DNA from 3 places in the Pseudomonas silesiensis genome. Region 1 is predicted to be linked to each of the others. Evidence: riboswitches for the same ligand, from Rfam matches in the RefSeq annotation. Region 1 holds a riboswitch; each other region holds the start of a gene.
What was found. A riboswitch is a leader RNA that binds a small molecule or an ion and turns the genes downstream of it on or off. The one in region 1 is predicted to bind cobalamin.

Region 1 (6,611 bases):
GCACCTGGTCCGCCTTGTCGGTCTGGCGCTGGTCGATACCGTCCTCGGCTTCCAGGTGCAGGTCCATCACATAGGGCAACACGCCGATCACCGGTTTGCCGGTGCGCGCCTCCAGCCAATCCAGCCCCGGCTGCAGCAACGCGAGGTCGCCGCGGAAGCGGTTGATGATGAACCCTTTGACCCGTGCCTGCTCGCTCGGCGACAGCAACTCCAGCGTGCCCACCAGATGGGCGAAAACCCCGCCGCGATTGATGTCGGCAATCAGCACCACCGGGCAGTCCACCGCTTCGGCAAACCCCATGTTGGCGATGTCGCCGGCACGCAGATTGATCTCGGCCGGCGAACCGGCGCCTTCGACCATGACCACCGGATAAGCTGCACTCAGCCGCTCATGGGAAGCCAGCACCGCTTGCATGGCGATGGCTTTGTAGTCGTGATAGGCCACCGCATTCATGGTCGTGACGGCGCGGCCATGGATGATCACCTGGGCGCCGGTATCGCTGTTGGGCTTGAGCAGCACCGGGTTCATGTCGGTGTGCGGCTCAAGGTTGGCCGCCTGGGCCTGCACCGCTTGCGCGCGACCGATTTCACCGCCATCGGCGGTCACGGCACTGTTCAGCGCCATGTTCTGTGGCTTGAACGGCACGACGCTGACGCCCTGCCGGGTGACCCAGCGACAGAGCGCCGTCACCAGCGTGCTCTTACCGGCGTCCGACGTGGTGCCTTGCACCATCAACGTAGTCATTGGCTTTCCTTGGCATAGGCTTCGAATGCTTGCGCGAGACGTGCCCAGTCGGCTTCATCGGCGGGCAAGCCGAATCGCAAGCTGCTGTTGTGGGTGAATAACCGCAGCAGAATGCCGCGCCGGGCCATGAATTCATGCAGTGCTTCGGCGCGCTCGGTGATCAGCCATTGAAACAGCGCGCAACCGCCGTGGGGGGCGAAACCCTGTTGTGCCAGCAGCCGCGCCAGGCGCTCGCTGGCCACTTCGGTGCGCAGCCGTTGGCGGGTGTGGCCTTCGGTGTCCAGCAGGCAGGCCTGCCCCACTACCCGGGTCGGCCCGCTGACCGCCCACGGCCCTACCTGCTCGGCCAGCAACTTGAGCAGCCTGCGTTCGGCCAGCACGAACCCCAGGCGCACCCCGGCCAGGCCAAAAAACTTGCCGAAGGAACGCAGCACGATCAACCCGACCTGATCGGCAAAAGGCGCCAGGCTCAGGTTCGGCGTGTTGTCCATGAACGCTTCGTCCACGACCAGCCAGCCACCGCGCTGGGCCAGTTTCGCATGCCAATCGAGCAGGCGACTCGGGTCCAGGCTCAGGCCGGTGGGATTGTTCGGGTTGACCACCACCAGCACGTCGAGGCTGTCGAGAAAGAAGTCGACTTCCTGCTCCAGCACTTCACGCACGATGTAGCCACTGCGGCGCCAGGCTTCGGCGTGCTCGGCGTAACAGGGGGAAAGCACCCCGACCTTGCCGATGCGACGCAAACGCGGCAACAGCTGGATCGCCATTTGCGAACCGGCCACCGGCAGCACCTGTGCGGCACCGTAGTAGTCGCAGGCGGCCTGCTCCAGTCCGTCATCGGTTTCCGGCAAGCGCGCCCAGGCGCGCAACGGGATATCCGGGACCGCAAACGGCCAAGGCGCGAGGCCGCTGGACAGGTCCAGCCAGTCGGCTTCGGCGATGCCGTATTCGCGTGCCGCCTTGCGCAATCGACCGCCGTGCTCAAGCATAAAATTCAGCCCCCACGCAAAGGATCAGCAACCATAACCATACCCCGCGCTTGACCAATTGCCAGCCACGGTCGATGGAGTCGGCATCCGCCGGCAGGCCTTCACCGAGTTGCGGGCGCAGATGCAGTTCACCGTGATAGATCGCCGCCCCGCCCAACTCGACCCCGAGGGCACCGGCACCGGCGGCCATCACCGGCCCGGCATTCGGGCTGTCCCAGGTCGGCCCCTGGGTGCGCCAGCATCTCAACGCCAGGCGGGTCTTGCCGAGCAGCGCGTAAGTCAACGCCACCAGGCGTGCGGGAATGTAATTGAGCACGTCGTCGATCCTGGCCGCGGCCCAGCCGAAACGTTCGAAGCGCTCGTTACGGTAACCCCACATCGCGTCGAGGGTATTGCTCAGGCGATACAGCACCACACCGGGCACTCCTGCCACGGCGAACCAGAACAGCGCGGCAAATACCGCGTCGCTGCCGTTCTCCAAAACCGATTCGGTGGCAGCGCGGGCGACTTCGGTTTTATCCAGTTCGCTGGTCTGGCGGCTGACCAGGTACCCCACGCGTTTGCGCGCTTCTTCAATATCATCGCTGCGCAGGGCCTTGGCCACCGGCTCGACGTGTTCGCCGAGGCTGCGCATTCCGAGGGCGCAATAAAGCGCGAGAATGTCGACGATCCAGCCGACATAAGGCGCCCAGGAAAACGCCGTGGCCAGCAAGGTCAACGGCACGACCGCGATGAACCACGCGGTGACGCCGTGACTGCGCCAGCCGCGACCTTCGCTGTTGAAACGTTGCTCGATGCGGTCGGCAAAACGGCCGAATGCCACCAGCGGATGCCAGCGTTTGGGTTCACCCAGCAGCGCATCCAGCGCCACCGCGGCGACACTCAATAACGCCACACTCATTGACTCACTCCCCAATAATTTTCATACAGCAATTCGCCGAGCGGACGCGCCTGCGCCCAGCCTTCGAGTACCAGCATCGGCGCTGGATAAAATTCCTGGACCGGCCCCAGGCACAGCACGGCCAACGGCTTGGCGCCAACGGGCATTTCCAGCAAGTCGGCCAAGGCTTGCGGCTCGAACAACGAGACCCAACCCATGCCCAGTCCTTCGGCGCGGGACGCCAGCCACAGGTTCTGGATGGCGCAGGACAAGGAGGCCATGTCCATTTCCGGCAAGGTGCGGCGGCCGAAGATATGCCGGTCGCGATCATCCATCAGGGCAGCGACCAGTACTTCGGCGCAGTCGTTGATGCCTTCTACCTTGAGCTTCATGAATTCGTCGCTGCGCTCGCCGAGGGCTTCGGCGGTGCGGATGCGTTCTTCTTCCACCAACTGCTGGATTTTGCCGCGCAGGGCACGGTCGCTGATGCGAATGAAGCGCCAGGGCTGCATCAGGCCCACGCTCGGGGCCTGGTGGGCGGCTTCCAGCAGGCGCCGCAGTAGTTCGGGCGCGACGGTGCCGCCGGTGAAGTGGCGCATGTCGCGGCGTTCGGCGATCACACGGTAGACCGCTTCGCGTTCGGCTTCGGTAAATGCGTTGTCAGTCATGGCCTCTTCGCGAGCAAGCCCGCTCCCACATTTGATAGCGGTGCCCATGAGGTCTCTGGTACGACGCGGTCCAGTGTGGGAGCGGGCTTGCTCGCGAAGGCGTCCTCACGGTCAGGCGCGAACAGTGCGGCTACAGCAGTCGGATTCGACGGAAAATAAAAATGCACATAAGAGGCTGTCATCCGCCCCTGACGATAAACCGCCTCCGCCCCACGCCCGCCATTCGGGCTCAGCCCACGGGCAATCGGCTCAAGCCCGGTGCTGGTCAACGAATGATGATAAGTGTGCCCACGCAGCAAACCTTCCGGCAGTTCAACCGCCTGCAAAGCCAACGCAGCCAGACGCTTTTGCATCACCGCATCCCCGGCCAACAAGCCGACCAATTCGGCACGGGTGCCTTCGACATCGGTCAACGAATCCAGCAGATACAACATGCCACCGCACTCGGCCAGCAACGGTTTGCCCGCCCCATGGTGAGCGCGAATCGCGTCGAGCATCGATGTGTTCCGTGACAGCGCCACATGGTGCAATTCCGGATAACCGCCCGGCAGGTAGAGACTGTCCGCCTGCGGCAATCCGGCATCCCGGATCGGCGAGAAAAACAGTAACTCGGCGCCCATGGCGCGCAGCAGATCCAGGCTCGCGCCATAGGTGAAGGCAAAGGCTTCGTCGCGGGCCACGGCGATCCGCACGCCGGCCAACAACGGCTCGGCAGCGATCACATCGGGTGCGGCGAATTCCACGGCCGGTGGCAACGCCACCTCGCAACTGCTGGCCAGGGCATCGGCCGCTGCGTCGAGGCGCAGATCGAGATCGTTCAACTCGCTGGCCTGGACCAGCCCCAAATGACGGCTCGGCAGCTCGATCCCGGTCTCCCGGGACAAGGCGCCATACCAGCGCAAGCCTTCAGTCAGGCTGCCTTCGAGCAATTGCGCATGGCGCAAGGTGCCCACGCGGTTGGCCAGCACACCGGCAAACGGCAAGTCCGGCTGATAGCGCGCCAGCCCCAGGGCCAGCGCGCCAAAGGTCTGGGCCATGGCAGTGCCGTCGATCACACCCAGCACCGGCACACCGAAGTGCCGCGCCAGGTCGGCGCTGGACGGTGTACCGTCGAACAGCCCCATGACCCCTTCGATCAGGATCAGGTCGGCTTCACCTGCGGCTTCCCACAACAGTCGACGACTTTCCTGCTCGCCGACCATCCACATGTCCAGTTGATACACCGGCGCACCGCTGGCGCGCTCGAGAATCATCGGGTCGAGGAAGTCCGGACCGCATTTGAAGACCCGCACCTTGCGCCCCTGATTGCGGTGCAACCGGGCCAGCGCAGCGGTGACGGTGGTCTTGCCCTGACCGGAGGCCGGCGCGGCAATCAAGACCGCCGGGCAATGACGTGGCTGACTCACAATTCGACGCCTTTTTGCGCCTTGATACCGGCCTGGAACGCGTGTTTGATCACGCCCATTTCGGTCACGGTGTCGGCCAGTTCGATCATTTCCGGTTTGGCACCGCGACCGGTGACCACCACATGCTGCATCGGCGGACGCGCCTGCAAGTCGCTGAGCACCTGATCGAGGTCGAGATAACCGTGCTTGAGGGCGATGTTCAACTCATCGAGTACCACCAGGCCGATGGACGGATCGCTCAGCAGTTCCCGGGACACGGCCCAGGCGGCTTCGGCGGCCGCGATATCACGCTGACGGTCCTGGGTTTCCCAGGTGAAGCCCTCGCCCATCACATGAAACCGCACTTGCTCCGGAAAACGGCGGAAGAACAATTCTTCGCCGGTGCTGTTGCGGCCCTTGATGAACTGCACCACGCCACACTGCATGCCATGGCCCAGGGAGCGGGCGAGCATGCCAAAGGCCGAACTGCTCTTGCCTTTGCCGTTGCCGGTCAGCACCAGCAGCAGGCCGCATTCGTTCGGGGAATTGGCGATGCGTTCATCGATCACGGCTTTCTTGCGCAGCATGCGCGCCAGGTGACGTTCATCACGATCGGGGGTATCAGTCATGGGGGAGCTCTCCGTTGGGGCTGGATAACGGCGGGCAGGCACAAGAATAGACGGCAAAAAGCCTGGCATCGCCCACCGTGATGCCGCTGGATGGATCAGGCCGGTCTCCGGGCTCATGAGCGGCGCTGGCCGAACTGCGCGCCTTCCCATGTCGGCTTCGACACAGTGGCTCAAGGCGCAGTCTTCACTCATTTACCGTTGCGGGGGCAGCGTCGGGATCATGACGCTTCATCCTTCGAAGACCGTCATTCACCGACTTCCCTGTTTCACTCTGTCGGCCATGGCCACAGAGCACCTGAAACAAGCCGCGAAGGTTAGAGGGTTGGGGGTGGAGCGTCAATTGAGAAAGAGCCCCGCTGACCGGTTGAACCATCGCGCCTCTGGGCTTCTCTATGTTTGTATCACTGCGTCCATAGGGAAGATCAGCATGCGCAATCCCCAGCTCGTTCTCGTCATCGCGTTCGCCGGTGGACTCGCCGCCTGCGGTGAAACCTCCAGCCTGCAAGTCATGGACGGCACCGGACCGTCGCCCAGGCTGCCGGAACCGAACAAGACCCTGATCCCGACGGTGAACGTCGCCCCGGCGATCGGCTGGCCAGACGGCGCGAAACCCGTCGCCGCGACGGGGACTCAGGTTGCCGCCTTTGCCGAAGGCCTCGATCACCCGCGCTGGCTGTATGTATTGCCCAACGGCGACGTGCTGGTCGCTGAAACCAACGCGCCACCGAAGCCCGATGACGGCAAAGGCGTCAAAGGCTGGGTCATGAAGAAAGTCATGGGCCGTGCCGGTGCTGGCGTACCGAGCCCGAACCGCATCACGTTGCTGCGAGACAAGGACCACGATGGCATTGCCGAAACCCGGACGGTGTTCCTGGAAAACCTCAATTCGCCGTTCGGCATGACCCTGGTCGGCACTGACCTGTACGTTGCCGATACCGACCGCTTGCTGCGGTTCCACTACGAAGAGGGCGAGACGGCGATCAAGTCGCCCCCGATCAAAGTGGTCGATCTGCCGGGCGGCACGCTCAATCATCATTGGACCAAAAACGTCATCGCCAGCAAGGACGGGAGCAAGCTATACGTGACGGTGGGTTCCAACAGCAATGTCGCCGAAAACGGCATGGACCAGGAAGAAGGTCGCGCGGCGATCTGGGAAGTGGACCGCGCCACCGGCAACCATCGGATCTTTGCTTCGGGGATCCGCAATCCCAACGGCCTGGCCTGGGAACCCCAGAGTGGAGCGCTGTGGACCGCCGTCAATGAGCGTGACGAAATCGGCAGCGACCTGGTACCGGACTACATCACTTCAGTGAAG
Region 2 (6,611 bases), 2.1 Mb from region 1:
TTGACGAACAATGAGCTGCGATCGATGGTAAAGGGTTCCAGGCCCGACAGGCGGCAGGCCTTGGGGATCTCCGGGATCTCCCGCGGTGCGTAGCCGGCCACGGCCTTGGCGATGGCCTCGATGTGGCCTGGCGTGGTGCCGCAGCAGCCGCCGACAATGTTGAGGAAGCCGCTTTGGGCGAATTCCTCGATGACCTTGGCGGTTTCCGCCGGCAGTTCGTCGTACTCGCCGAATTCGTTCGGCAGGCCGGCGTTAGGGTGTGCGGAGACATAGGTGCCGGCCTTGTTCGACAGCTCTTCCAGGTACGGACGCAATTCGCTGGCACCGAGGGCGCAGTTCAGGCCGACCGAAATCGGCTTGGCGTGGGCCACGGAGTTCCAGAAGGCTTCGGTGGTCTGGCCGGACAGGGTACGGCCGGAGGCATCGGTGATGGTGCCGGAAATCATGATCGGCAACTCGACGCCCAGTTCTTCGTAGACCCCCTGCACGGCAAAGATCGCGGCTTTGGCGTTCAGGGTGTCGAAGATGGTTTCGATCAGGATCAGGTCGGCACCGCCTTCGATCAGGCCCTTGGTGGCCTCGGTGTAGTTTTCCACCAGCTCATCGAAAGTCACGTTGCGATAGCCGGGATTGTTCACGTCCGGCGACAGCGAGCAGGTTCGACTGGTAGGGCCGAGCACGCCGGCGACGAAACGTGGCTTGTCCGGTGTTTCCAGGGTCTTGGCGTCCGCCACCTGGCGTGCCAGGCGGGCGCCTTCTACGTTCAACTCATACGCCAGGCCTTGCATGCCATAGTCGGCCTGGGACACCTGGGTGGCGTTGAAGGTGTTGGTTTCCAGAATGTCGGCGCCGGCATCCAGGTAGGCCTTTTCGATCGAGCCGATCACGTCCGGGCGGGTCAGGATCAACAGGTCGTTGTTGCCCTTGACGTCACTCGGCCAGTCGGCGAAACGCTTGCCGCGGTAATCCTGCTCCTCGAGCTTGTAGCTCTGGATCATCGTGCCCATGCCGCCATCGAGTATCAGGATGCGCTCTTTGAGGGCGTGCTTGAGAGCTTGAAGGCGAACGCTGCGATCGGACATTGGGACTACTCGAAAAGACCATGACGAAGGGCCGGGATGATAGCAAACCTGTGCGGTTTTGGAGCATGTTGCGGTTTTGCATGAATCTGGCTCATGTTGGCGCGCTACCAACCGCAGTACTGTAAGAGCGAGGCTTGCCCGCGAAGAACGATAACGCGGTATGGCAGATACACCGCAGCGTCTGGTTCGCCGGCAAGCCTGGCTCCTACGGGCGGCGTTTGGATGTTGTTGCCATGCCTACACTTTCCCGACAAAAATACTAGGACTTTGTCCGGCGCCTCGATTGGCGTAAACTGCGCCCAAGCCTGCGAGGAGTTTCCATGACCGCTATTACCATTACCGACGCCGCCCACGACTATCTGGCCGATCTGCTCTCCAAGCAGAACACCCCGGGTATCGGCATTCGCGTCTTTATCACCCAGCCTGGCACCCAGTACGCCGAAACCTGCATTGCCTACTGCAAGCCGGGCGAAGAAAAACCTGAAGACACGGCGCTGGGGCTGAAAAGCTTCACTGCCTACATCGATTCGTTCAGCGAAGCCTTCCTGGACGACGCGGTAGTCGACTACGCCACCGACCGCATGGGCGGCCAGCTGACCATCAAGGCGCCAAACGCCAAAGTACCGATGGTGAATGCCGACAGCCCGATCAACGAGCGCATCAACTATTACCTGCAGACCGAGATCAACCCGGGGCTCGCGAGCCACGGCGGTCAGGTCAGCCTGATCGATGTGGTCGACGATGGCATCGCCGTGCTGAAATTCGGCGGCGGCTGCCAGGGATGCGGCCAGGCAGACGTTACCTTGCGCGAAGGCATCGAGCGTACTCTGCTTGAGCGAGTTCCCGAGCTCAAGGGCGTTCGCGACGTGACTGACCACACGCAGAAAGAAAACGCCTACTACTAAGGTGTTCGCTGCGACATGAAAAACGGCGCCCCGTGAGCGCCGTTTTTTATGGGTGAAATTCCCTATGGCCGATACAAATGCGCATGCCCGGCGCGATACAGCGATGATTCACTGAAATGATCGCTCCCCAACACCCGACCCACCAGAATCAACGCCGTCCTTCGAAACCCCTTCGCCTCGACTTTCCCGGCAATATCCTCAAGCGTCCCAACCACCCAATCCTGGTCCGGCCAGGTCGCCCGGTGTATCACTGCGATCGGACAGTCCGCACCGTAATGGGGCAGCAATTCGACCAGGATCTTCTGCAGGTGATTGACCCCCAGATGGACCGCCATGGTCGCTCCATGCTGCGCCAGGCTGCCGAGCTCTTCACCGGCGGGCATGCTTGTCTTGTCGGCGTAACGGGTCAGAATCACGCTCTGCGACACATCCGGCAAGGTCAGCTCTGCACCCAGAAGCGCCGCGCAGGCCGCTGTCGCGGTCACGCCGGGAATGATTTCAAAGGCAATGTCGAGCTCGCGCAGGTAGCGAATCTGCTCGCCAATGGCGCCATACAGGCTCGGATCGCCGGAGTGCACCCGCGCCACATCCTGGCCCTTGGCATGGGCGCTCTTGATCAGCTCGATGATCTGTTCCAGGTGCAGTTCGGCGCTGTTCACGAGCTGTTCGGCCTGATGGCCTTCGAGCACGGCGGCGGGCACCAGGGAGCCGGCATAGATGATCACCGGGCAGCTGCGAATCAGCCGTTGGCCTTTGACGGTGATCAGTTCCGGGTCGCCGGGACCTGCGCCAATGAAGTAGACAGTCATCGTCGGTTCCTGTGAAAAAGGGCCAGGGCAAGGCTTCAGATGAAGATTGCTCATGATCGAAAGCGGGGATTATCGGGGTTTTTACGCCGCGCCAGCCAACGCGAGGGTGGCCTGGGCATATTTCTGTCGCGAAATCAGCAGTTTTGCCGGCGCCTGGGCCAGTTGTTCGGCCAGGGCCAGGGCGGCGCTTTCGGCGACGCCGTAACAGCCGGTGCGTTCGAACGCGATGTCCGAACGGTGGCTGAGTTGCGGCTGATAACCGGCCAGCTGTTCGCTGCTGAAATACATCAGCGGCAACTCGAGCTGCGCGGCCAGTTCGATGAGGCCCGGTTCTTCGCGCTTCAGGTCGATGCTGGCCAGGGCCTTGACCTGGCTCAGCTCGATTCGATGAGCCTGCAGCGCCTGGTCGAGCAATGCGCGCAACGTGCTGACGGGGCAGCCGCGCTGGCAGCCCAGGCCGACCACCAGGGTCGGCACGGCGCTGTTATCGGTCATGCTTGGTATTGGCCATCGCTTTTGCGGCGGAACAACCAGGCGCTGACCAGGCCCAGGGCCAGCCAGAACGCGACGTTGGTCAGCTGCGAAGCGATTTTGAATTGCGACTCGAGGGCTTGCGGCGCGAGCATCGAGTGCACTTCCGGTTGTGGCGCGCCTATCACGTGGGGAACAGCGAGGATCGCGGCGCCCAGGACCTTCATCAGCCAGTGACGGCTGAACACGATCAGGGCGATGCCGGCCGCGGTGGAGGCCGCTGTGCCGATCCACCAGATCTGTCGTTGCGCCAGATCGGCCGCGGCAGTTCCCGGCAGCTCAGGCGGCAGGCCCAGGGTCGGGGCGAGTACGAAGGTCGCATAGCCGGCCAGGCCCCAGAGCAGGCCCTGGGAGGTTTTGGTCGGGGCGCGCAAGGTATAGAGACCGGCCAGCATCAACGCGAAACCGACTGCGACCACCAGGTTGCCGCCGGTGGTCGACAGCACGCGCTGCCAGCCGTCTTCCGGCTCCCAGGCCTCGGCATCGTGGGTATGAGCGACGACAGCGCCCGCGGCGTGTTCATGGATTTCAACAGCCGCCGGTTCGGATTTTTCGTAGGTCTCGGCCTGCATAATCAGCGGCGAAACCCAGAAACTTTGCAGCAGGGTCAGCAACAGGGCAGCCAGCAGCCCGCTGAAACCCGCGGTTTGCGCGATACGCTTGATCATGTCGGCAGGTCTCAATGGCACGGGAAGGCGGCGCTGTGACGGGTATCGTGCGCGGCATTGTGCACCGACTCGATGTGCGAGAAACCGGCGAAATACACAAGGCACGCGCCAAGGATCGACGCACACGCGGCGGCGGTCAGGCGTTGAGTCAGGGTCGTGGTGCTGCTGGCGGTGCTCTTGTCTGTGTTGCTGCCGGTGCTGCTGATGATCGACATGGCGCTTCCCTCTGGTCTGTCAGCGGGTGAATAGAGCGCATGGAAAATCCCTGCGCACCAGACGCGCAGAGGCTCAACAGCGCCCGCCCACCGCGGGTTTGTTATGCGGTGAACGTAACGTTCACCGGGTGTTGCGGGCCGGTCTCCGGGCTCACGAGGGGGCAGGCTGTCGCCTGGACCTGTAAGCGTCACCTTCCCATGCCGAACTGCAGGCACAGTGGATCTGACGCTTCGCTCGCTTACCGTTGCGGGGGCAGCACCGGACTGACATGGCCTTGAGTAAAGCACATGATTCACCGGTTTCCCGTTTCACCCTGTGAAGGGCACCCGTAACAAGGCGTGTAGGAGAGCATGGGCGGGGGTTGGGCGTCAATTGGCAGGGGTTCTCATTCGAGACCGAGGCGCTCCATTCGCGGGCGAGCCTCGCTCCTACAGGTCGGCGGCGCTCTTGTAGGAGCGAGCGGTGCGGCGATCCGACTTGCCCGCGAAGGTGTCCTGACGGCTGACCACAAGACATTGACCCGCCCCCACACCATGCGTAGCCTTGCGCTTTCGAGGTTCTTCGGCATCTGCCGAAGCTAAGAAGGGAACGCGGTCGATGCCGCGGCTGCCCCCGCAACTGTGAACGGTGATGTTCGCTGCCACGCCACTGCAAACCCTGATCCGTCAGGTTCGCGGGAAGGCGCAGCAAACGCCAGTCGAACGACTGGCACACCGTCAGCCAGGAGACCTGCCTCGTTACAGATTCTCACTACAACCGGGCGGGGTGATCCGGTGGCGGAACTCTTGCGCGCGTGCACCTGCACGCTGCGATTGTCGTCCCGTATGCCCGCCACCTTGCCAAAGGGCATCCAATGAAAACACTGGCCAAACTCCCCGTCACCATCGTTACCGGCTTCCTCGGCTCGGGCAAGACCACCTTGCTGCGGCACATGCTCGACAACGCCCAGGGCCGTCGCATCGCGGTGATCGTCAACGAGTTTGGCGAACTGGGCATCGACGGTGAAATCCTCAAGCAGTGCACCATCGGCTGCACCGAGGAAGAAGCCAGCGGCCGTGTCTACGAACTGGCCAACGGCTGCCTGTGCTGCACCGTCCAGGAAGAATTCTTCCCGGTGATGCGCGAACTGGTGGCCCGTCGTGGCGACCTCGATCACATTCTCATCGAAACCTCGGGCCTGGCCCTGCCAAAACCACTGGTGCAAGCCTTCCAGTGGCCGGAAATCCGCAGCGCCTGCACCGTTGACGCGGTGATCACCGTAGTCGACAGCCCGGCCGTCGCTGCCGGCACCTTCGCCGCCTTCCCGGACCAGGTCGACGCCATGCGCAAACTCGACCCGAACCTGGACCACGAATCGCCGCTGCACGAACTGTTCGCCGACCAACTGGCCAGCGCCGACCTGGTGATCCTCAACAAGGCCGATCTGATCAGCCCTGAAGATCTGGCCCGGGTGCGCCTGGAAGTCGCCGAAGAACTGCCGCCCGCGGTGAAAGTCATCGAAGCCAGCAGCGGCCGCCTGCCACTGGACGTACTGATCGGCCTCGGTGCCGGTTCCGAAGAACACATCGACAGCCGTCACAGCCATCATGATCATCACCACGAAGGCGAGGACGACCACGACCACGACGCCTTCGATTCGATTTCCATCGAACTGCCGCAAGCCGACGAAAGCCTGCTGCTGGATGCCTTGACCCAACTGGTGGTCCAGCACGGCATCCTGCGCGTCAAGGGTTTCGCCGCGATCCCGGGCAAGCCGATGCGCCTGTTGATCCAGGGCGTGGGCACGCGCTTCGACAAGCATTTCGACCGTCAGTGGGGTGCCGATGAAGCTCGCACCACGCGCCTGGTGTTGATTGGCCAGGAACTGGACGCGGCACTGCTCGAAGCGCAATTGCGCGCCGCACTCAGCGTTTAAGCCATGCACCTGCTCAGGACCCAGCCCGGCGGTTTCGTGTCGGATGACAACATCGCCGACCTTGGACAGACCCCCGCCGAGCTGGTGATCCTGTGCAGCGGCGACTCCAGCCTGGCGCTGCTCGCCGAAGCGGCGCAGCAATTGCCGGACGATTACCCGAGCGTGCGCCTGGCCAATCCGATGCAGGTGCAGAATCACGCCTCGGTCGACCTGTATGTCGACGAAGTGCTGCGTCACGCCAAGGTCATCCTGATTTCACTGCACGGCGGCATTGCCTATTGGCGCTATGGCGTCGAGCAGTTGGTGGCGCTGTCCGAGCGCGGTGTGCAGCTGATCCTGGTGCCCGGCGATGATCGTCCGGATCCGGAACTCAGCGACCTGAGCACCGTGGATGCGCAAGACCGCGACCGGCTCTGGCATTACCTGCGTCAGGGCGGCATGGCCAACGCACTCGACCTGTTTCGCTGCCTCGCCAATCGTTGGCT
Region 3 (6,611 bases), 2.5 Mb from region 1:
CTCCATACTTCTCCGCTTGAGGCTTGGAGATGATTTTAAGCGGCGGTCTGCCTGGTTTAGGTATGGGAGCTATTCCTGCATCACAGCTTGCCCAAAGCCATGCGTCGGCGTTGCGCATTATTTTTGCCCGGATGATGAACGACTTCGGCTCCCCGTGAAGCTTGTACTCGATGATGTAAAGACAGGTATTCATGAGGCCCCTCCATTTGCTCATAGTCAAAGGAGTGGCCGCGTCAAAAAAAATTCAAAAGGTTTGCATGGCCGCGATTACTGGTTGATTTGGATCAACATACTGCGCAATCGGGCAAAACTCACTCTAGCTGATAGTGACGGATTTGCTGCGTTCACTCGACCAGTGACATGCCCTCTGTCGACGCCGGAGGCGCGGGCGAGTCCCAGGGACACCGCGCCCTGCGGTGACAATTTCCTTAACTGACTGGCATTAGGGTGATGGCGTCCCTTTAGTTTTACGGGGCGGTCAACTCCAGCGAGATGGCATTTGCAGCAGTTGGCGTAGACATTCGTTTCTATTTGACGGACTCGACTCCAAGGCTCGTTCAAATGCATACCGCGTGCCGACACTGCGGCTGGTCAATGCTGCGATGGCGGTGGCCCGGGTAAAATCCCCGGCCACCGTGCGAACGCCTGCGCAAGTTGACTGCGAGCGCTAGCGGGCTCAGCCCTTGGCGGCCATCGCGGTGACTTCGACCCGCATGCCTTCCACTGCCAGTGAGGCCACGCCAACGGCGGCGCGCACTGGCCACGGCTTGGCGAAGAAGCGCTGGTAGACCTCGTTGAAGGCGGCGCGGTCGGCCATGTCGGTGAGGTAGATGGTCAGGTGCAGGACCCGGTCCATGGAACTGCCGGCGCGCTCCAGCGCGACCTTGAGTGCCTGCAGTGTGCATTCGCTTTGCTCGATGATGCCGCCGAGTTCCAGGCTGCCGTCGGCACGGGTGGGGATCTGGGTGGAGACCAGGATTCCGCCGAAACCGGCGACGTCGGAGGAGATGGAGTCCGCGTCGGGATCGGGTACGAAGGTGATGTCTTGGTTTGCCATGAGGATCTCTTGTTGAAGGGTGATGAGCTGGGGGGCTTGCGCCTTTTAGCAGGGTGATACGGGGTTGATTCTACATCGACCGCTCAAACAGAACGAAACCGCAGAATAGGCGCGCCGTCAAAAGGGTCGGTCAGATAATGCGCGTGCACGCCAAACGTATCCTGCAAGCGCTGCGGGGTCAGCACCTCAAGCGGCTTTCCGAGGGCCACCAGTCGCCCCCGTTCCAGTACCGCCAGACGATCGCAGCTCAGCGCCTGATTCAGGTCATGCAGGGCGATCAATGTTGTCACTGGCAGCGCCTGCACCACGTTCAGGATCGCGAGTTGGTGTTGGATGTCCAGGTGATTGGTCGGTTCGTCCAGCAACAGTATCTGCGGGCGTTGGGCCAGGGCGCGGGCGATGTGGACACGCTGGCGTTCGCCGCCGGACAGGCTGTGCCAGGTCCGGTCTTTCAGGTGCGCCGCATCGACGTCGCACAGTGCCTGCTGGACGATGGCGGCATCCTCGTTCGACCACGGACTCAAGGCCGACAGCCAGGGCGTCCGGCCCAGCGCCACGGCATCGAACACATTGATGGCATCCAGCGTGTCAGCCTGTTGCTCGACCACCGCCAGGGTTTGCGCAACGGTTCGCCGCGCCAGCGTCTTGAGGCGCTGGCCGTTGAGGTGGATGTCCCCCTGGCTGGGGGCGCGCACGCCAGCCAGCAGTTTGAGCAGCGTGGATTTGCCCGAGCCGTTGGGCCCGACGAGGCCCAGGGTCTCGCCTCGGCGCACGTCCAAGTAGATATCGTGCAGCAATTGGGCGTCGCGAACCTGGAACCCGAGGCCGGAACAACTCAGCACGCAATCGCCGATAACCGGGTGGGCGGCATTCATCGGGCATTCCTCCGGCCGATCAGGATCAACGCGAACACCGGCGCGCCGACCAATGCCGTGATGACCCCGACCGGGATCACCTGGCCTTTGATCAGGGTTCGCGACAGCACATCGGCGGCGATCAGAAACAGCGCACCGCCCAGCGCACTGGCCGGCAGCAGGCGCGCATGGCGGGTGCCCAGCAGCAGTCGCACGGCATGGGGAATGACCAGCCCGACGAAGCCGATGGAGCCGACAATCGAGACCATCACGGCCGTCACCAGGGCGGCGCAGCTGATCAGCAGCAATTGCACCCGGCGTACCGGGATGCCGAGCGAAGCGGCGGAGTCGGCACCAAAGGTGAAGGCGTCCAGCGCCCGCCGATGCCACAGGCAAACGGCAAGACCGGCCACTGCCACCGGGACGGCCAGCCACACCGACGGCCAGCGCACCCCGCTGAGATTGCCCAGCAACCAGAACATGATGCCCCGGGCCTGCTCGGAACTGGCCGACTTGGTGATCAGGAACGCCGTGAGCGCATTGAATAGCTGCGAACCGGCAATCCCCGCGAGGATGATTTGCCCGGTGCCGCCGGGTGAGCCGCTGGCACGGGCCAGCAATACCACCAGGGCGAAGGCGGCAACAGCCCCGGCAAACGCCCCGACCGACAGCGAAATCAGGCCCGCCCCCAGCCCCAGCAACGCCACCAGTACCGCGCCCGTCGAGGCGCCGGCGGAGATACCCAGCAGGTAAGGATCGGCCAACGGATTGCGCAACAGCGATTGCAGGACCACCCCGCACGTGGCCAGGCCCGCCCCGCAGGCCGCCGCCACCAGCGCGCGGGTCAGGCGATAATTCCAGACGATGCCTTCGTCGATCGGGTCGAGGACATGGCCGGCAGCCCACAGTTTGTTGGCCAGCACCTGGAATACCACAGCCGGATCGATGGGCGTTTCACCGATGGCCACGCCGGCAATGATGGCCAGCAGCAGCGTCATGGCGGCCAGCAATGTGCGAATCAACGTCCTGATCATTTCGGCAGGTCATAGCCGTCGATGGCGGATGCCAGGGTGGCCAGACCGTCGAACATTCTGACGCTGGCCTGCATGGCCATGGCGTCGAGGATGATGATGCGGTTGTTTTTCACCGCGTCCATGTTGCGGGTCACCGGGTCGCTGCGCAGGAAGGCCAGTTTCTTGAGGTGGTCGTCAGCGGGGAAGCGTCGGCGATCCATGCGCGCGATGACCAGAAACGTCGGGTTAGCCTTGGCGATGGTTTCCCAGCCGACGGTCGGCCATTCTTCGTCCGATTGCACCACGTTACGCACACCCAGGGTGTTGAGCATGAAGTCGGGAATGCCCTTGTGCCCGGCGACATAAGGGTCGATATCCAGGCTGGCACTGGAGAACCAGAACAGCGCGCTGGTGTGCTTCAGGTCCTTGTCCTGCACCGTGGCGACAGACCTCGCCAGGCTGGCCTTGAGTTCGTCGTTCAACTGCCGGCCACGTTCCTGCACATCGAAAATCTCCGCCAGTTGGCTGATGCTTTTGTAAATGCTGTCGATGCGAAACGCCTCCAGCCGCGTGCCGTCGGCACCGACCAGGTTGTCTTTGGCTTCGCAGTCGGAGGGCATCAGGTAGGTCGGGATCTGCAGCTCGTGAAACTGCTCGCGGGTACCGACCACGCCTTGCGGGCCGACCATCCACTCCAGTTCTACCGCCACCAGTTGCGGGCGTTTGCCGATGACCGCCTCGAAGCTCGGCTCGTTATCGGCCAGGCGCGGGATCGGGTCGTTCGCTGTCTTGTATTGGGCCAGCACCTCGTTGAACCACAGCGACGTGCCGACCAGCGTGTTGCCAAGCCCCAGGGCGAAGAGCATTTCGGTGCCGGCCTGGCCGATGGTCACGGCGCGGCTCGGTGCCTGCTCGAAGGTCAGGGTGCTGCCGCAGTTCTCGACCGTCAGGGGGTAGTGGGTCGGGGCCGCGTGGGCGAGGGTGGACAGACCCAGCGCCGTGACGAGGGTGGCAAGGCGTGACAGCAGCATGACGCAATCTCCAGTGGACCGTACTCGGGGCAGGGGTACGGACTGGAAACACATCATCGAACGCTGCCAATAAAGCACTGACGTGGCGCTCACTGAACGTGACGCACGGCGCAAGGATGTCCTTCCCGGACACCCCGCCGGTTAGTGATTTGCTTGGCCGGCAGGTCTCCTGACTGATGCGTCGACGCCTGGCTCCAGCCTTCCCGGGAGTGATCCCAGTGGTCATTTCAGGAGCAGGCTCAGCACCTACAGTTGCGGGGGCAGTTCCGATTGATGCCGTGTCGGGCATCTCGGATTCCCTATTAATCCCATGTGGAAACCGGCGGCCGGCATGGTAGTCGATCATGCCGTTCAATGGTCCAGTATTTTTTCTCGGGTGCCGAGGGGGACGCTCGACTGTTCGCCAGGCATCCTCCTCAGTCCGGGTTCCATACCGTCCCCAACGCCGGGCACCTGCTCGATATGGCTCCTGGAACGATAGGTGGCGCAATCATCAGAAGTTAATGGAGGCGCTCAACCGGGCCGTCAGCGGCGCACCCTGGAACAGGTAGCCGTCGCCCAGGTATTCGCCGGCGTCACGCCAGTAGCGCTTGTCGAACAGGTTGTCCACGGTCAGGCGGAACACCGTGTCGTAACCGTCGATGCGGGTGCTGTAGCGGCTGCCGACGTTGAAAATGGCGTAGGCGCCGGTCTCTACTCCGCCTTGGCGATTGGCGTATTTGCTGGCGCTGTATTGCACCCCGCCGAGCAGGGCCAGGCCATCGATCCCGGGCAGGGCGTAGTCGCCCTGGAGGTTTGCACGCAGCGTCGGCACATTGATTGCCTGATGACCTTCATAGGCCGGCGTGCCGCTGTCGCTGACCCGGGCGCGGATCGCCGCGACACTGGCGGCGATCTGCAGGCGCTGGCTGGCCCAGCCGTTGGCAGAAAGTTCCAGGCCGGTGTTCTTCTGTTCGCCCTGCTGGGTGAAGGTGAACGTGCCGTCGTCATTGGGTCGGGAGTACTGGTACGCCTGGCGGATCTGGAACAGCGCCGCGGCCAGGCTGATGCGCTGCCAGTCGTACTTGATGCCCGCCTCGATCTGCCGGGACACGGTTGGCGCGAGGATTTCAAAGGCGTTGGTGGTGAACCACGCCGCTTCGCCGCCCAGGGACAAACCCTTGCTGTAGCGGGTGTACAGCGCCAGGTTGTGCAGCGGCTTGTAGATCAGCGCGGCCTGGGGCAGGAACACATAGCGTTGGGTGTGCCGGGTAGTCTCGCCCTGGCTGTCGAAGGTCTCTTCATCCAGGCGCACCTCACGCCCGCCGAGCACGGTCTGCCATTGTTCGTTGAAGCTGATCCGGTCATTGAAGAACAGCCCGTACTGGCGGCTGTCCAGGCGACGGTAGGAATCGTTGAGCGGACCGTCGTAGCGTGCGAAATCCGCTGGTTCGCTATCGATATTGGCGCTGCCGATCATCACGTTGATGGTGTCGCGTTTATCCACCACGCGGCGAAACGCGCTGGCGCCTACGCTCAGTTCGTGACCGAGGCCAACGGTGTCGAAGGCGCCAGTGAAGGCAGCCTGGACCTCGTCATTGCGACGGGTATCGTCCGGGCTGCGGAAGTCGTAGAGGTCGTAGTCGCCCTCGGGGCTGAAGTAGTTGGGCACCGCGGCGCTGGCGCAACTGGCGGAACCGTAGCAACCCCAGGCGAACGCGCTGTAGTCATCGATCACCACCCGGCTGCGCGAGGCGCTGATAGTGCCTTTCCAGGTATCGCTGAAGCGATATTCGAAGTTGCCGTTGAGGTTCAGCGCATCAGTGGTGACGGGGTTCGAGCCGCTCTGGTGTGCCAGCAGTTTTTTCGGCGAGGTATGGTGTGGCAGGCGGGTGCCGCCAAGCAATTGATAGCCCGGCGCCGAGCGTTGTTCCCTGGTCTGGTACTCGGCATCCAGTTGCAGCAGGGCATCGGGGCTGATGTTCCAGTCGAAGGCCAGGGAGGCGAAGTCGCGCTGGCCATTAGTGTGCTCGACATAGGAATGCAGCTCTTCATGGGCCACGTTGGCGCGTAACCCGAATTGCTGTTCATTGCCGAAGAATCCGCCCACATCCGTGGCCAGGTAACCGCTGCCACGGTCGTCCGTGGAGACAGTGACCGAGCGCACGTTGGCCGGCCGCTTGGTCACGTAGTTGACCAGCCCGCCGGGCTCGCTGACGCCGCTCTGCAAACCGGAAAGCCCCTTGAGCAATTCCACCTGCTGTTTGTTTTCCAGGCCGACGTTCTGCTCGCCGGTGATGGTGCGGCCGTTGATCTTGTAGCTGCTGGCGGAGTTGAGCGAGAAGCCACGCACGACGAAGTTTTCGTAGTAGCCGACCGGCGCGTAGCTCTCACCCACCGAGGCATCGTTCTGCAGGACTTCGCTGAGCAGACGGGCCTGCCGATCCTTGATCAAGGCTTCGGTGACCACTGAAATCGAGGCTGGCGTATCGAGCAATGGCGTCGCGTCGAAACCGCCGACCGAGGCGCTGTGGGCCTGGTAGCCGGAGGTGTCTTCGCCCGTCACGGTCACCGCCGGCAGTTCGGTGTCGGCAGCCTGCGCGGTGGGGGCCAGCAGCAGGCCCAGGGCCAGAAGATTGTGCGTGAACCGTGGTGCGGACGCTCCCTCGCGGGATGT

Region 2: linked by a shared signal. The riboswitch ahead of PMA3_RS12265 (CbtB domain-containing protein) and the one ahead of cobO (cob(I)yrinic acid a,c-diamide adenosyltransferase) in region 1 are both predicted to bind cobalamin.
Region 3: linked by a shared signal. The riboswitch ahead of PMA3_RS10525 (ABC transporter substrate-binding protein) and the one ahead of cobO (cob(I)yrinic acid a,c-diamide adenosyltransferase) in region 1 are both predicted to bind cobalamin.

What each region holds. Positions count from the first base shown of each region.
Region 1 covers NZ_CP014870.1:4,795,504-4,802,114, forward strand. Annotated here, with positions in the region: gene PMA3_RS21105 (cobyric acid synthase) at 1-745, opposite strand, end outside; gene cobD (threonine-phosphate decarboxylase CobD) at 742-1,734, opposite strand; gene cbiB (adenosylcobinamide-phosphate synthase CbiB) at 1,727-2,635, opposite strand; gene bluB (5,6-dimethylbenzimidazole synthase) at 2,632-3,282, opposite strand; gene PMA3_RS21125 (cobyrinic acid a,c-diamide synthase CobB) at 3,279-4,688, opposite strand; gene cobO (cob(I)yrinic acid a,c-diamide adenosyltransferase) at 4,685-5,296, opposite strand; cobalamin riboswitch at 5,378-5,610, opposite strand; gene PMA3_RS21135 (PQQ-dependent sugar dehydrogenase) at 5,724-6,611, shown strand, end outside.
Region 2 covers NZ_CP014870.1:2,712,948-2,719,558, forward strand. Annotated here, with positions in the region: gene metH (methionine synthase) at 1-1,082, opposite strand, end outside; gene nfuA (Fe-S biogenesis protein NfuA) at 1,403-1,987, shown strand; gene cobM (precorrin-4 C(11)-methyltransferase) at 2,050-2,796, opposite strand; gene PMA3_RS12255 (cobalamin biosynthesis protein) at 2,878-3,291, opposite strand; gene PMA3_RS12260 (CbtA family protein) at 3,288-3,995, opposite strand; gene PMA3_RS12265 (CbtB domain-containing protein) at 4,007-4,210, opposite strand; cobalamin riboswitch at 4,330-4,556, opposite strand; cobalamin riboswitch at 4,749-4,962, shown strand; gene cobW (cobalamin biosynthesis protein CobW) at 5,065-6,126, shown strand; gene cobN (cobaltochelatase subunit CobN) at 6,130-6,611, shown strand, end outside.
Region 3 covers NZ_CP014870.1:2,301,154-2,307,764, forward strand. Annotated here, with positions in the region: gene PMA3_RS10505 (DUF6555 family protein) at 1-193, opposite strand, end outside; gene PMA3_RS10510 (RidA family protein) at 677-1,057, opposite strand; gene PMA3_RS10515 (ABC transporter ATP-binding protein) at 1,141-1,932, opposite strand; gene PMA3_RS10520 (FecCD family ABC transporter permease) at 1,929-2,945, opposite strand; gene PMA3_RS10525 (ABC transporter substrate-binding protein) at 2,942-3,955, opposite strand; cobalamin riboswitch at 4,098-4,294, opposite strand; gene PMA3_RS10530 (TonB-dependent siderophore receptor) at 4,449-6,611, opposite strand, start outside.